DNA from 3 places in the Bacillus sp. SRL543 genome. Region 2 is predicted to be linked to each of the others. Evidence: riboswitches for the same ligand, from Rfam matches in the RefSeq annotation. Region 2 holds a riboswitch; each other region holds the start of a gene.

Region 1 (4,150 bases), 2.4 Mb from region 2:
TGTGACAGCACAAGATATTAAGGAAAACGAGAAAATCATTTATCTGCAGAGCAATTATTTTAAAAAGCCGGAGGAGCTGTATCTTGCCCTGAATAAAGTGATGGCCGTTGATAAAGAGGATGCGGAAGTGGTCATAAACACCGAGACATTAGAGATTCTGAAGCAGCCCAAGGGTGATAAATTGTCAGGTTTAGTCTTGGAAGGAGGAAGCCTCTCATTTCAGGTTCAAGCAGATAAGGAATACAACCATCAGCTCTTTACAGCTGCAAAAGATGCAGAAGGCAGGGAGCTTGATGGCGGAAGCTCCTTCTATCGATCCGGCGGCTATGGTCTTGAGAAGGAGTTTGGCGTGGCCTTATCTGAAGCAGATCCTGCCAAGTATAAAAATCCCATTAGACTTGAACTAGCAGCATTTCCATCCTGGATTGAGGGAGAAGTGAAGCTTCGGCTGTATTAGAGACTGATAGGTTTGCAGAGGGTGAAAACCTCCATGTCCGGAACTTTATAAGGAGAAGCACTCTTCCGTTATAAGAAAGACCAGGCTGGAACAATGGGTTCCGGCCTGGTCTTTTTATGTGCATTCTGCCATTGATAAGGAGGTGCCGCCCGATTGATTCACCTGGACAAGCCGCCTCCGCTTTTCTCTCTGTCCAGCTCCAAAGCCTAGCCCCTCGAGTCATAAGCCACCCAAGAATTAAAGGCAAAGAACGCCTTTTATTCTTGGGCGTCTTATGCTTATCGGGGCTGAGCAAGGCTTTTCCGCTTTTCTTTACCCCAGCAAAACATCCTCACTAGGGTACCGGATCTTTTCCGGTCTTTGTTTGGCGAAGGAGAAGGCGAGTGTGAGCGGGCCGAGTTTGCCAAGGAACATGATGAAGATGATGATTTCTTTTCCGATTCCGGACAGGTCGGCAGTGATGCCCATGGACAGGCCGACGGTGCCGAAAGCGGAGACGACTTCAAAGATGATTTTAATAAAAGGCAGATCTTCTGTGATGCTCAGGATAAAGATGGCACTAAATACGAACAGAATGGAGATCGTTGAGATGGCCAATGCTTTTGTCAGATAGTTTCCGCTGATAGAGCGGCGGAAGATGACGATATCTCTTTTGCCGCGTATGAATGTAATGACGGCCAGGATGATGATGATGAAGGTTGTCAGTTTGATCCCGCCCCCGGTTGAGGCGCTGCCGGCGCCGATAAACATCAGAAGCAGCATGTACAAGACGGTTGCATCCTCAAGCCCGCCGATGTCAATGCTGTTGAAACCGGCCGTTCTGGGCGATACAGCCTGAAAGTAGGATGCCCAAAGCTTTTCCCAGCCGGTCAGCTGGGCGAGGGTCTGCGGATTATTGTATTCAAGATAAAAGATGACGGCCATTGATACAATATTGACCACAAAGGTGCCCGCAATCATCATCTTGGAGTGGAGCGAAAGCCTTCTGAATTGCTTTGATTTCCACAAATCGGCCAGTACGGTAAAGCCTAGGCCGCCGATGATGAAGAGCATGGAAATGACAATATTGATGACAGGGTCGCCGACAAATTGGCTCAGGCCATCCGGCCAGAGCTGGAAGCCTGCATTATTGAAAGCAGAAACAGAGTGGAAGAGGCTATAATAAAAGCCATCCGACCATCCGTACTTCGGAACCCATCTCAGGCAGAGAAAGAAAACGGCGATGGCCTCGATTGTAAAGGAAAAGATAAAAAGGTAGCGGACGAGGCGGATGACCCCTCCGATTGACGTTTGATTCAATGCCTGCTGGAGGACCAGGCGCTCCTTAAACCCGATTTTCCTTCCGAGCATCAGATAAATCAGAACAGCAAATGACATGATCCCGAGCCCGCCAAGCTGGATGAGGCACATGATGACAACTTCCCCGAACAGTGTATAGGTGGAGGCAGTGTCAGCTACTGTCAGCCCGGTCACAGTCATCGCCGAGGTGGCTGTGAACAGGGCATTGATCCACGAAACGCCTTTAACAGTTGAAAAGGGAAGCTTCAGCAAGGAGGCACCTAACAGGATGAAAAACAAGAATATAAGGGTCAGAAGCTGGGGAGGCGTTATATTTAGATATTTTCGTTTCATAATGGATGGTACTCCTTCTTCCTCAAAATGATGAAAACAAACAGGCCAGGGTTTTTGGACACAAAAAAGACCATTCTTATCCACGGAAAAGAATGGTCAATGCGCCCATTGGCCTTTCTCTCAATATGCTTACGGAGTTAGCTGCCGGATTAGGAATTGAGAGCTTCCTTCCTGGCCCGCGCCAGGATTCACCCCGGGCAGGTGCATCAGCAGCCTGCCTTATTGGTTCCCCCGTTCTTAACATAAGATTCAGCAAAGTTATGAAATTCAAGTGTGATTATAATAAATAAAATACTCCCGCACCCTTGCAAAGTCAATCAGGAAATTGTAAATTTTTCTGGACCAAAAAAACCGTGCAGGCTGCACGGTTTAATAAGATCATTTACCCTCCAGATGGATCTGGCGGTAATCATCCTCCAGAATGCTCATCATAATCGAATCGTGGTATTGGTGATCGTAGAATAAAGCATCGCGCTGGACGCCTTCCTGTTTGAAGCCGAGCTTTTCGTAGACATGAAGCGCCCGGTTGTTATAGTTGAAAACATTCAGCTCGACCCTGTGCAGATTCAGTACGCCGAACGCATAGCCAAGCATCAGTTCCATGGCTTCGCTGCCATAACCGCGCCCCTGGTTCTCTTCTTCGCTGATATTCACGCGGATATTGGCATTGCGGTTGGTGGCATCTATATCCTGAAGGGCGATATCACCGATCACTTCATGTGTTCCATCAAGGACAATCAATAAGAAGATGGAAGAAGAGTCCTCTGCTTTTTCTTTAATATAAGAGAAGATCTGGTCTTTCGAAAAAGCTTTTTTCAGCCCGGTGAGCTTTCGTGACTGTTCATTGTAGAGCAGCTTTATATAGGTATCTGTATCCTCTGTACTGATCGGCCGTAAAAAAATCCGTTCGCCCTGCAGAAACCGTATTGCATCCATTCGAACTCCTCCTTGGAATTTTCTAATTACAATATAATCCACTGAAGGACAGATAAAAATAGATATTTTATCACTTTCAGCAATTTATGCATCAATGATAATTGAAAAAGCAAAAGTTGGGTAAATGTAATAGCAGATACACTGTTCGAAAGAGGGGGCCTTGGCCAGGATGGATTATAAAAAAGGAATACTTATTTATAATGGAAACGCCGGACAAAAGAATATGGAAAAATCCCTGGCAGCCTGTGTCCCGATCTTGTCAGCGGAGCTGGATTCCCTGATTCTGCTGCCAACCAAAAGGGAAGGGCATGCAAGAGAGCTGTGCAAAGAATATGGGCCTGAAGTGGACGTGGTTTTCATTCTGGGCGGAGACGGGACAGTACATGAATGCATCAATGGATTGGCGCCGCTTGAGACCCGGCCGGCCATCGGCATTTTGCCTGGCGGGACATGCAATGATTTCTCAAGGACACTGGACATTCCCCGGAATCTTCGTGATGCCGCGCTTGCCATGATCACAGGGAAAGCAGAGCCGGTTGACATCATGCAGGCGAATGAGGATTATTTCCTCAATTTCTGGGGAATCGGGCTGGTGACGGAAGCTTCGGAAAATATCAAGGCAACAGAAAAAAACCTATTCGGCCGGATCGGCTACTTCTTGAGCGCATTGCGGACGATCAAGGAAATGGAGCCCTTCCATGCATCCATTTTTGTAGATGGGACGGCTATAGAGGAAGATGCCGTCATGATCCTCCTCGCCAATGGCCGGTATATAGGAACCAATGCATTGCCTTTCAGGGATCTTGATTATAATGACGGACTGGCTGATCTATTCATTATAAAAGATGCCAATCTTGCTTTAATGAAAGAAGCCCTTACTGAAGAAAGCATGGAAGCGAACGAGAATATTCTCCACTATAAAGGGAAGGAAATACAAGTAAGCACAGACAAGAAGATGGAAGCCGATATGGATGGAGAGGTTTATTCTGTGACTCCCTGCCAGATACGGGTCCATGAAGGACATGTGCAAATGATAAAGCCAGGACAGCTTTAAGGGCTGTCCTGGCTTATGGTTGTTTCAGAAGGCTCGTTCAGCGCTCCGATTTCTTTCAGGATAAAATAGAA
Region 2 (4,150 bases):
AATAGGTCTCCTTAGAGACATTTGCCTTCTTTTTAGAAAACGGCACATTCAGCACTTGTATATTCAGGAAAAGAAACCGCAAAGGAAACTCAGTAAAGACAAATTATTTCTTTAAGAAAATAGGCTTGTCCCCCTGAAACGGTTATTTGCTCCCCCCGTCTAATATGGTGTAAAGATTAAAATACAACAAGATTGACAGAAGGGGGATTTGTAAATGAAAACAGCGAAAAAACTGGCTGCTTCAGCGCTTGTCGCCATGGGGATTCTTACATTCAGCCAGGGGTTTGCATCTGCTGAAGAATTTTATACAATCAAAAAAGGGGACACTCTCTATAGCATTGCCAGGCAATATGGCAGTACAGTCGGACAGCTGAAGCATCTCAATAAATTAAAGAGCGATCTGATCTATGCAGGCAGCAGATTGGAGGTTCCAGGGAAGATTACAGTGAAAAAAGGAGACACACTCTGGGGGATCGGCCAAAAATACGGTCTTAGCGTCGCTGAACTCAAGAAAATAAACGGACTGAGGAGCGACCTGATCCTGATAGGGCAGAAGCTGTCGGTCCATAAAAGCGGTATTGCTTCATATGATGCTGATAAGGTAAAATTGTCCGTTTCCGCCAAGAAAGGTTATACATTTCATATAGAAGAGCCGCGCCGCTTCCTTTTGGAATATGGGAGAAATGCCCGGTATTTTGCCAGGGTGGAAGTTCTTGACGGCAAATCAGTAATAGATGAGGTAAAGAAAAATTCTCTGGATTATCTTAGGACGATTGGCAAGCCTGAAGAAATGAAACCTGTCCAGCTTCCATTTTATAGAGACAGCATAATGGTGCTGCACGCACACAACAAAACTGATCAAGCAAACATCATTGTCAAAAAAGTAGACGGGAAGCTGCTGAGATTTACTATCCATTATGTGAACCAGGAGAAATCAGAAGAGGTTTATGAGACAATGATTTCTATTTTGGCAAGCGTGGAAGCGAAATAGTGCAAATGGCAAGGGAAGGGGATATTTTACCCCCTCCCTTGCCATTTTATTTTCAGGACTTTGAGGCAAAGCCTTTGCCTGAAGAGAAGAAAGGATGCTAACAAAGAAAATAGAGAGCGTTGCTTTGCTCTCTATCATAACAAGTTATATGGTAGTCCATTTTATTTTGAAAATAGCTTCAGCAGCGGATGCTTATTTTTGTCTTTCACCTTGATTTCCTCCATCACTATCCGATCTTGATGCTCAGAAATCCATTCTTCCATTTCTTTTTTATCTTTGCATTGTGTGTAGTAGGTTTCTCCGCCTTTTCCAACTGCATTAATGACATATCGGCAAGTGTTTCCCATAAATCCTCCCGTTGCTGTGGTGTTTAAAAGGTATTATGCAAGCATTCCAACATGGTTTCTTCTATTCTATGATACTCTTGTTTTTTACAAAAACAGAGGAGAAGAAACCGGATTTTCAAGTCATGATTTCCATTAATAAATCCTGTTCTGCCTTATCTTACTCACGAACTTAATGGCTGTCAACGGAAAACATAAAAGAAATAAAAAAAGAAAAAAACAGGTTGAAAACATGGTGAGGTCTTTGTAGAATAGAGGATTCACTCATTTTTTTGCAGATTGCTGAAGGTCAGATGTAAAAAAAGGGATATGCAGAAATTTGCTTATGCGGAAAGTTGGAAGTAAAATTATTTCAACACCTGAAAAATGATTCGGCTTAATCTCATATTGAGAGCGGAGGAACCAATTTTTGGGGCTCATCCTGCAGGAAGCAGGAGGGATGAGAATGATCTTTCGCCATCCTGCCCGTCAGCTAACTTCGTCGGCTAAAGCGAGTGAGGTCATATAAGACCGCCTAATGAGCAGCACCCCTGCATCCAAATTTGCAGGAGCTGCCTGGAGCCAGGATGGGTCTTTTTGTGCTGTATATAATCTGCGTACGTTTTAGAGCGGCTGTTTGCAGGGAAGAAAGGGAATGTGACTGTTTTTGCATTTCCGTTGCCAACGGGAGAGTTTGTGCCCATTAACCCGAGGGAACTATTTAGCCGGAATGAATGCTGCAGGTGTTCACTGATAATAAGAAGGAGAATCAGCTGTAATGAATATCGCGTTTTTTTTATTGCCTAAGAATGAACTGGTTTTTGTCTATGACCATTGGACAATGAGGCAAGCCATGGAAAAAATGGAGTATCACCGTTATACAACCTTCCCGATATTGAATAAAGAAGGCAAATATGTAGGTTCCTTATCAGAAGGAGATTTGTTATGGAAGCTCAAAAGCATGGGCAGGGTCGACTTTAATGAGATCCAGGAAGTGATGCTGAAGGATGTGCCGCTTCATAGATCGTATGAGCCGGTGCTCGTTAGCAGCGAGATGGAAGAAATCATTAATTCATCACTAAATCAGAATTTTGTCCCTGTTACTGATGACAGCGGCGTTTTCATAGGATTGATCCGCAGAAGGGAAATTATCGATTATCTGGCAGGCAGCTATAAAGAAAGGGACTTGTCTGTTCCTGGGGAGCAGAGCAAGACAACATCATAAGGAAGGCTGAGCAGCCACTTTTATACAGAAAGAATAAGTCCATACGATTTTGTATGGACTTTTTGGCGCCGCAGGGGTTTGGGGATGTTTTGACTCTGGATTGCTTTGTTTGTTAGAAAATGGCATAAGTTCAAGCATTTTTTTAGGAGATGCCCTAAAATGAAGGGCCTCTTAAAGGCGGTTCGCCCGCCTTTTAAAGAGAGCATTCCAAAATTGAGGATGATCATTCCGGAATCATTCATAATCATGCCTGATTCTCCAATAATCGTGCCTGTTTAGGCAATAATCATTCCATACCGGCAATTAATCATGCCGGTTTTCGCATTAATCATTCCTAATCCCATATGTTTACAAAAATCCATACAAAGTGCGATGCAGATGCTGCATGTCAAGCGGCAGGGTTCATGGCGTCCCGGCTCTTATTCTCTAAATAGCTTTAGTACTCTTGATAATGATTGTTGTCGGAAGGTATTGGGCTTTTTCATAAGAATACCAGCGGTTGCTGTGCCTTTTCCTGTCCTCCTCTGAAAGACGTGCTTCTTCTATGACTCTCTCGATTTTAAAACCTTGGCTGACCAGCGCATTGATATAGGTGCTTACCTTGTATTGCTGCATGAAAGCAGGTGTATCCCATCCCTCATGATTATATACGCCTTCTTCGTGATAAGGCTTATCGAAGATAATGGAGCAATCTTTGCTCCGGATTCTGCTGAAAAGTGGATGTTCCCAGCTGAAAATGAAAGTGCCGCCAGGCTTTAAATACCTATGGATATTAGCCAGCGTTTCCTTGAGGCTCGTGGTCCAGCCGAGAGCATAGATGGAATAGACAATATCAAAGTAACTATTAGGGAGCCCGGGATCATTCTCCATTGGGGATTCAAACAGCCTTACTGGCGCTGCAGCTCCTCCGAGCACGTGCTGTGCCGTATGTATCTGCTTTGGCGACAAATCGATGCCCCAAAGCTCGGCCGCACCCCGCCCGTCCATATAGAGGAGGGAATGGCCGCTGCCGCAGCCGATATCCAGCACCTTTTTCCCGGCAGGATCGCCAAGCAGGTTCAGTTCATCTTCCACAGGGGCGAGGGGACCATATTCCGGAAGCGGGTTCCTGCCAAAAAAACGCTCGGCGGAAAGATTCCAGCTTTCTTTGTTTTTCTCTAATATCTCTGTTTTCAATCAATTCAACCTCTTTCATTTAGGATCAAGAAGATAGGCTCCTTTATGTTGTGAGCTTTGTAGTATATTCTCCAGTTAAAGCTCCTGCTCCTTCAATATATCTTTGTAAGTAATGGAGCCTGCTTTTAAATAACCTGAATCCTGCCGTTTAAAGGAAGTGAACAGCAGGGTAAACATTATTATAAAAGGGGAATTATATATGAAAGCACATAGTGAGGATACCAGGAAAAACATGGGCCTGGCATTTTTTCTTAATTTAGCATTTACCATTATTGAAATTATCGGGGGTATCCTGACAGGCAGTATTGCCATTCTATCTGATGCTGTCCATGATCTGGGAGACTCCCTATCCATCGGATTATCCTGGTTCCTGCAAAAAAAGTCGGAAAAAGGCGCAGATGCCCGGTTTACTTTTGGCCATAAACGCCTTTCACT
Region 3 (4,150 bases), 2.4 Mb from region 2:
GTGATACCGGTGTTCATTTGTTCAGGATAGATCATAAAAGAAAGGCAGCCATGTTTTTGAACAGCCAGCGGCATCTGCCAGATGGATTATTGGGATAGGAAAAGGGGACAGGATAGCCTGTTCTTTTTTACTTTCCATAAAAAGGGTATTGATTCTCTATTTTCGCTATTTCCAAACCGGTGCGGACGAAGTATGATAATTCTATCAAACTGAAAGGGAAGACAATATGGCGGGAATGAATCTCCTTTTCCTATTTGCAATCACTATCTATAGTCTATGGGGATTAGGGGACGACCCTTTCTCGGGCCTGCTTTCGGATGATGACAAGCGATTTGAAACGCTTGTACTGGAGGAAGGCAAAGCTTTTTCGAAAGAAAAGCCTTTTGAGCGAAAAGGGAAGCTCCTTGGGGCGGCCGCGTATCTGCCTTTAGCAGCCGCGTCAGCCGGCGTACTGCTGTTACGAAGGTTTTTCCGGATGGATATTATGCTGGAAAAGCTGAGGATCCTGCTCACACCGGTCTTTTTTCATTCTAAGTTTTTTATCTGCACGAGTATTCGGGCAGGAGAAACGCGAATCTGAAAAAAAGAGGTGTAAGAATGAGGAATTTAGGTTTTGGGGAAATCATGGTCATCGTTTTTGTTGCGCTGCTTATATTTGGGCCGCAAAAGCTTCCTGAGCTTGGCAGGGCGGCCGGCAATACGCTGCGTGAATTCAAGAAAGCGACAAAAGGCATCATGGAAGATGATAATGAGAAAGATAAATAAATAGATGCAGAACTGCTCCGCCGATGCTGGCCTTTATTTGGCTTCATCATTGCGGAGCAGCTGTTTTGTTCTGGAGGAACATGATGAAAGAGATGATTGTTGCCCTTATTTTGGGCATTGTTGAAGGGCTTACTGAGTTTGCGCCTGTTTCGTCCACAGGCCATATGATTATAGTGGACGATATCTTATTGAAGTCAAAAGAGCTTTTTTCAAAGGAAGTTGCCAATACATTCAAGGTTGTCATTCAGCTTGGGTCGATCCTTGCGGTGGTGATTGTGTTCAAGGACCGGTTTATCCAGCTCTTAGGGCTGGGTAATAGGAAGAAGGAACAATCGGATGGACCGAAGCTGAAGCTCACGCAGGTGATTGCCGGCCTGCTGCCGGCGGCTGTTCTCGGGCTTCTGTTCGAAGACTATATTGATGAGTATCTGTTCTCAGTCAATACAGTGGTAATCGGCCTGGTGGCTGGCGCACTGCTGATGATTGTTGCTGATTATTATTCAAAGAGGAAGCCGGCCATTGAGACAGTGGACAAAATAACGTACCGGCAGGCGATTCTCATCGGCCTGTTCCAATGTATAGCATTATGGCCTGGTTTTTCACGGTCAGGCTCTACGATCTCGGGCGGGGTGCTGCTTGGCCTCAGCCACAGGGCTGCCTCTGACTTCACCTTTATCATGGCCGTGCCTGTCATGCTTGGGGCAAGCGGGCTGTCGCTTTTGAAGAATTGGGAGTACTTCACACCTGATGCCATCCCATTCTTTATCGTCGGCTTCATCAGCGCCTTTGTTTTCGCCCTGGCATCGATCCGGTTTTTCCTGGCGCTCATCAACAGAATCAAGCTGGTGCCTTTCGCTATTTACAGAATTATCCTGGCGGCAGTCATTTATTTTGTTTTTCTGTGAGGCTAAAGGACGGTTCCAGGATTTAAATATTTACAGAAGATAGGTTCATAGAGTAAAATTAAAAAAAATTTATCGAATGATGCGCTTAATCTTTTAAAGAGCGGGGGATCCAACCGGCATCTAAATGCCTCGGGGTGAATCCTTTACAGGTAGGGCACTCTCAAAGCCCGAATCCGACAGCTAACCTCGTAAGCGTTATTTGGGAGGACAAGTCTGCGTTCAAACACAGAGGTCTCGCTCTCTGTGTTTTTTTGTGCTAAAAAAATCAGATTTTAACAAGGAGGCTTGCATTATGAAACTATCAACAAAGATTATCATAGCCCTCATTGCGGGGGGGATTGCCGGCTTATTATTGAACCTTTATTCTCCCGATTTATTTGTGACACTGAGTACGTATCTATTTACTCCGCTGGGGAAAATATTCCTCAACCTGATCAACATGCTCGTTGTGCCGATTGTGTTCTTCTCCATCACACTTGGCACCGCAGGCCTTGGCGATCCTAAAAAGCTCGGAAGGATCGGCCTGAAGACCATCTCTTTCTTCCTGGCCACCACCTGCATGGCTTTGATCATCGGGATTGCGTTCTCTTATATCTTCCAGCCGGGAAATGTCGGGACCTTTGATACGACTGGGGCAGAGTTTGAAGCGCAGGAGGCGCCGCCCGTATCTGAAACACTGCTGAATATCATTCCGACAAATCCTATCAAGGCATTTACGGAAGGAAATATGCTTCAGATCATTACTTTCTCTGTTTTCATCGGCTTTGCCCTGACTATGCTGGGCGAGAAGACCAGGGGCATCCTGAAGCTGTTTGACCAGGGGAATGAGCTGATGATGTACCTCGTGAACCTGATCATGCGTTTTGCACCGTATGGAACCTTCGGCCTGATCGTATCGGCAGTCGGCACACAGGGAGTGGATGCAATCAAAGCGATGGGCCTGTACATGGGTGTGGTGCTTGCGGCACTGATTGTCCATACGCTTGTGACGTACGGATCAGCGGTATACTTCCTGGCCAGGCGCAGCCCGATCGAGTTCTTCAAGGGCTTTGCCCCGGCAATGAGCGTGGCCTTCAGTACATCAAGCAGTAATGCCACACTTCCTGTTTCCATGAATGTGGCCCAGAAGAATCTGAAGGTGCCTGAATCTGTGAGCAGCTTCGTTCAGCCGCTTGGCGCCACGATCAATATGGATGGAACGGCGATCATGCAAGGTGTGGCCACCATCTTCATCGCGCAGGTGTATGGCCTTGACCTGACGTTCACGCAGCTTGTGACGGTCGTTCTGACTGCCGTCCTCGCGAGCATCGGTACAGCAGGCGTACCAGGCGTCGGCCTGATTATGCTGGCGATGGTCCTTCAGTCTGTTAACCTTCCGGTTGAAGGGATTGCCCTGATCATCGGGATCGACAGGCTTCTTGATATGACCAGAACAGCGGTTAATATTACAGGCGACGCGGCTTGTGCCGTTATCGTCGGAGAATCCGAGAAAAAGAAAAATCGGGAATTGACCTGATTATAGAGAGAAAACACCGTCCAAATCAAGGACGGTGTTTTTTCATAGGCCGAGTGAGCGCATGCGTGCTTCTTAAGCTGTCGGCTCGGCCGCTTCTTCTATTTTTTTCTGCAAAAGCAGCTTTTTGAGCTGTGGCTTGCTTTTCCGGCTGGCGAGGATGTACAGGATGTCCCCAGGGAGGATAATCGTGCTGCCGGCCGGGGTGATGAGCTCATCATTGCGGATGATGGCGTTTACGAGCGCGCCCTTTGGAAATGGAATATCGATCAGCGTCTGCCCGATGATCTGGGCGTCTTCCTCCATTTCATATTCAATCATTTCCGCATCTGCTTTCCCGATAGAAACAAGCTCAAGCGAGTGCATCGGCATCGTCTTTTTAGGTCCGGTCAGCTTCAGTCTGGCTGCGAGTGCTGTGATCGTTGATCCTTGGATCAGGCAGCTGGTCAGCACAACGAAGAAGACGACATTGAAGATCTGCTGGCTTCCCTCAATCCCTGCAAGAAGGGGGAAGGTGGCCAGTACGATCGGGACGGCTCCCTTTAGGCCGGCCCAGGAAAGGAAGATGAGTTCGTTCTTTTTATAGCCCATCCTGATGGTAGATAGGAAGACGGCTGCAGGCCTTGCGACTAAAATGAGGAACGCGGAAATGGCGATGCCTTTCAGGAAAATATCCAGGCTGAACAGCTCAGAAGGGAACACCAGGAGGCCGAGAATGACAAACATCATGATCTGCATCATCCAGGCAAACCCTTCAGAAAAGCGGAAGATCGTATGCTTGTAGGCAAGCTCCATGTTCCCGATGATAATGGCAGCGATATAGACCGCCAAAAGGCCGCTGCCGTTCGCAAAGGCTGTGATTCCATATGTCAGAAGTGCAAAGGCAGAGGCAAAAACAGGATAGAGGCCGCCTGAATCGAGATTGATGCGGTTAAGGGCAAAGACGGCCACTCTTCCAAAAATCAAG

Evidence for each region. Region 2 has a riboswitch for cyclic di-AMP ahead of AC4E8B_RS14065 (CBS domain-containing protein). Riboswitches for the same ligand answer to the same signal wherever they lie in the genome.
Region 1: another riboswitch for cyclic di-AMP. It lies ahead of AC4E8B_RS01340 (TrkH family potassium uptake protein); the one in region 2 lies ahead of AC4E8B_RS14065 (CBS domain-containing protein).
Region 3: another riboswitch for cyclic di-AMP. It lies ahead of AC4E8B_RS01280 (dicarboxylate/amino acid:cation symporter); the one in region 2 lies ahead of AC4E8B_RS14065 (CBS domain-containing protein).

The regions. Positions count from the first base shown of each region.
Region 1 is NZ_OZ481794.1:236,558-240,707, forward strand. It holds gene AC4E8B_RS01335 (DUF4179 domain-containing protein) at 1-457, shown strand, start outside; gene AC4E8B_RS01340 (TrkH family potassium uptake protein) at 770-2,089, opposite strand; cyclic di-AMP (ydaO/yuaA leader) riboswitch at 2,202-2,354, opposite strand; gene AC4E8B_RS01345 (GNAT family N-acetyltransferase) at 2,468-3,025, opposite strand; gene AC4E8B_RS01350 (diacylglycerol/lipid kinase family protein) at 3,195-4,079, shown strand; gene AC4E8B_RS01355 (VC0807 family protein) at 4,076-4,150, opposite strand, start outside.
Region 2 is NZ_OZ481794.1:2,754,542-2,758,691, reverse strand. It holds gene AC4E8B_RS14075 (LysM peptidoglycan-binding domain-containing protein) at 215-991, shown strand; gene AC4E8B_RS14070 (hypothetical protein) at 1,153-1,338, opposite strand; cyclic di-AMP (ydaO/yuaA leader) riboswitch at 1,699-1,837, shown strand; gene AC4E8B_RS14065 (CBS domain-containing protein) at 2,093-2,539, shown strand; gene AC4E8B_RS14060 (class I SAM-dependent methyltransferase) at 2,966-3,715, opposite strand; gene AC4E8B_RS14055 (cation diffusion facilitator family transporter) at 3,915-4,150, shown strand, end outside.
Region 3 is NZ_OZ481794.1:223,294-227,443, forward strand. It holds gene AC4E8B_RS01260 (histidine phosphatase family protein) at 1-98, shown strand, start outside; gene AC4E8B_RS01265 (hypothetical protein) at 236-580, shown strand; gene AC4E8B_RS01270 (twin-arginine translocase TatA/TatE family subunit) at 598-765, shown strand; gene AC4E8B_RS01275 (undecaprenyl-diphosphate phosphatase) at 849-1,670, shown strand; cyclic di-AMP (ydaO/yuaA leader) riboswitch at 1,743-1,881, shown strand; gene AC4E8B_RS01280 (dicarboxylate/amino acid:cation symporter) at 1,963-3,186, shown strand; gene AC4E8B_RS01285 (potassium/proton antiporter) at 3,259-4,150, opposite strand, start outside.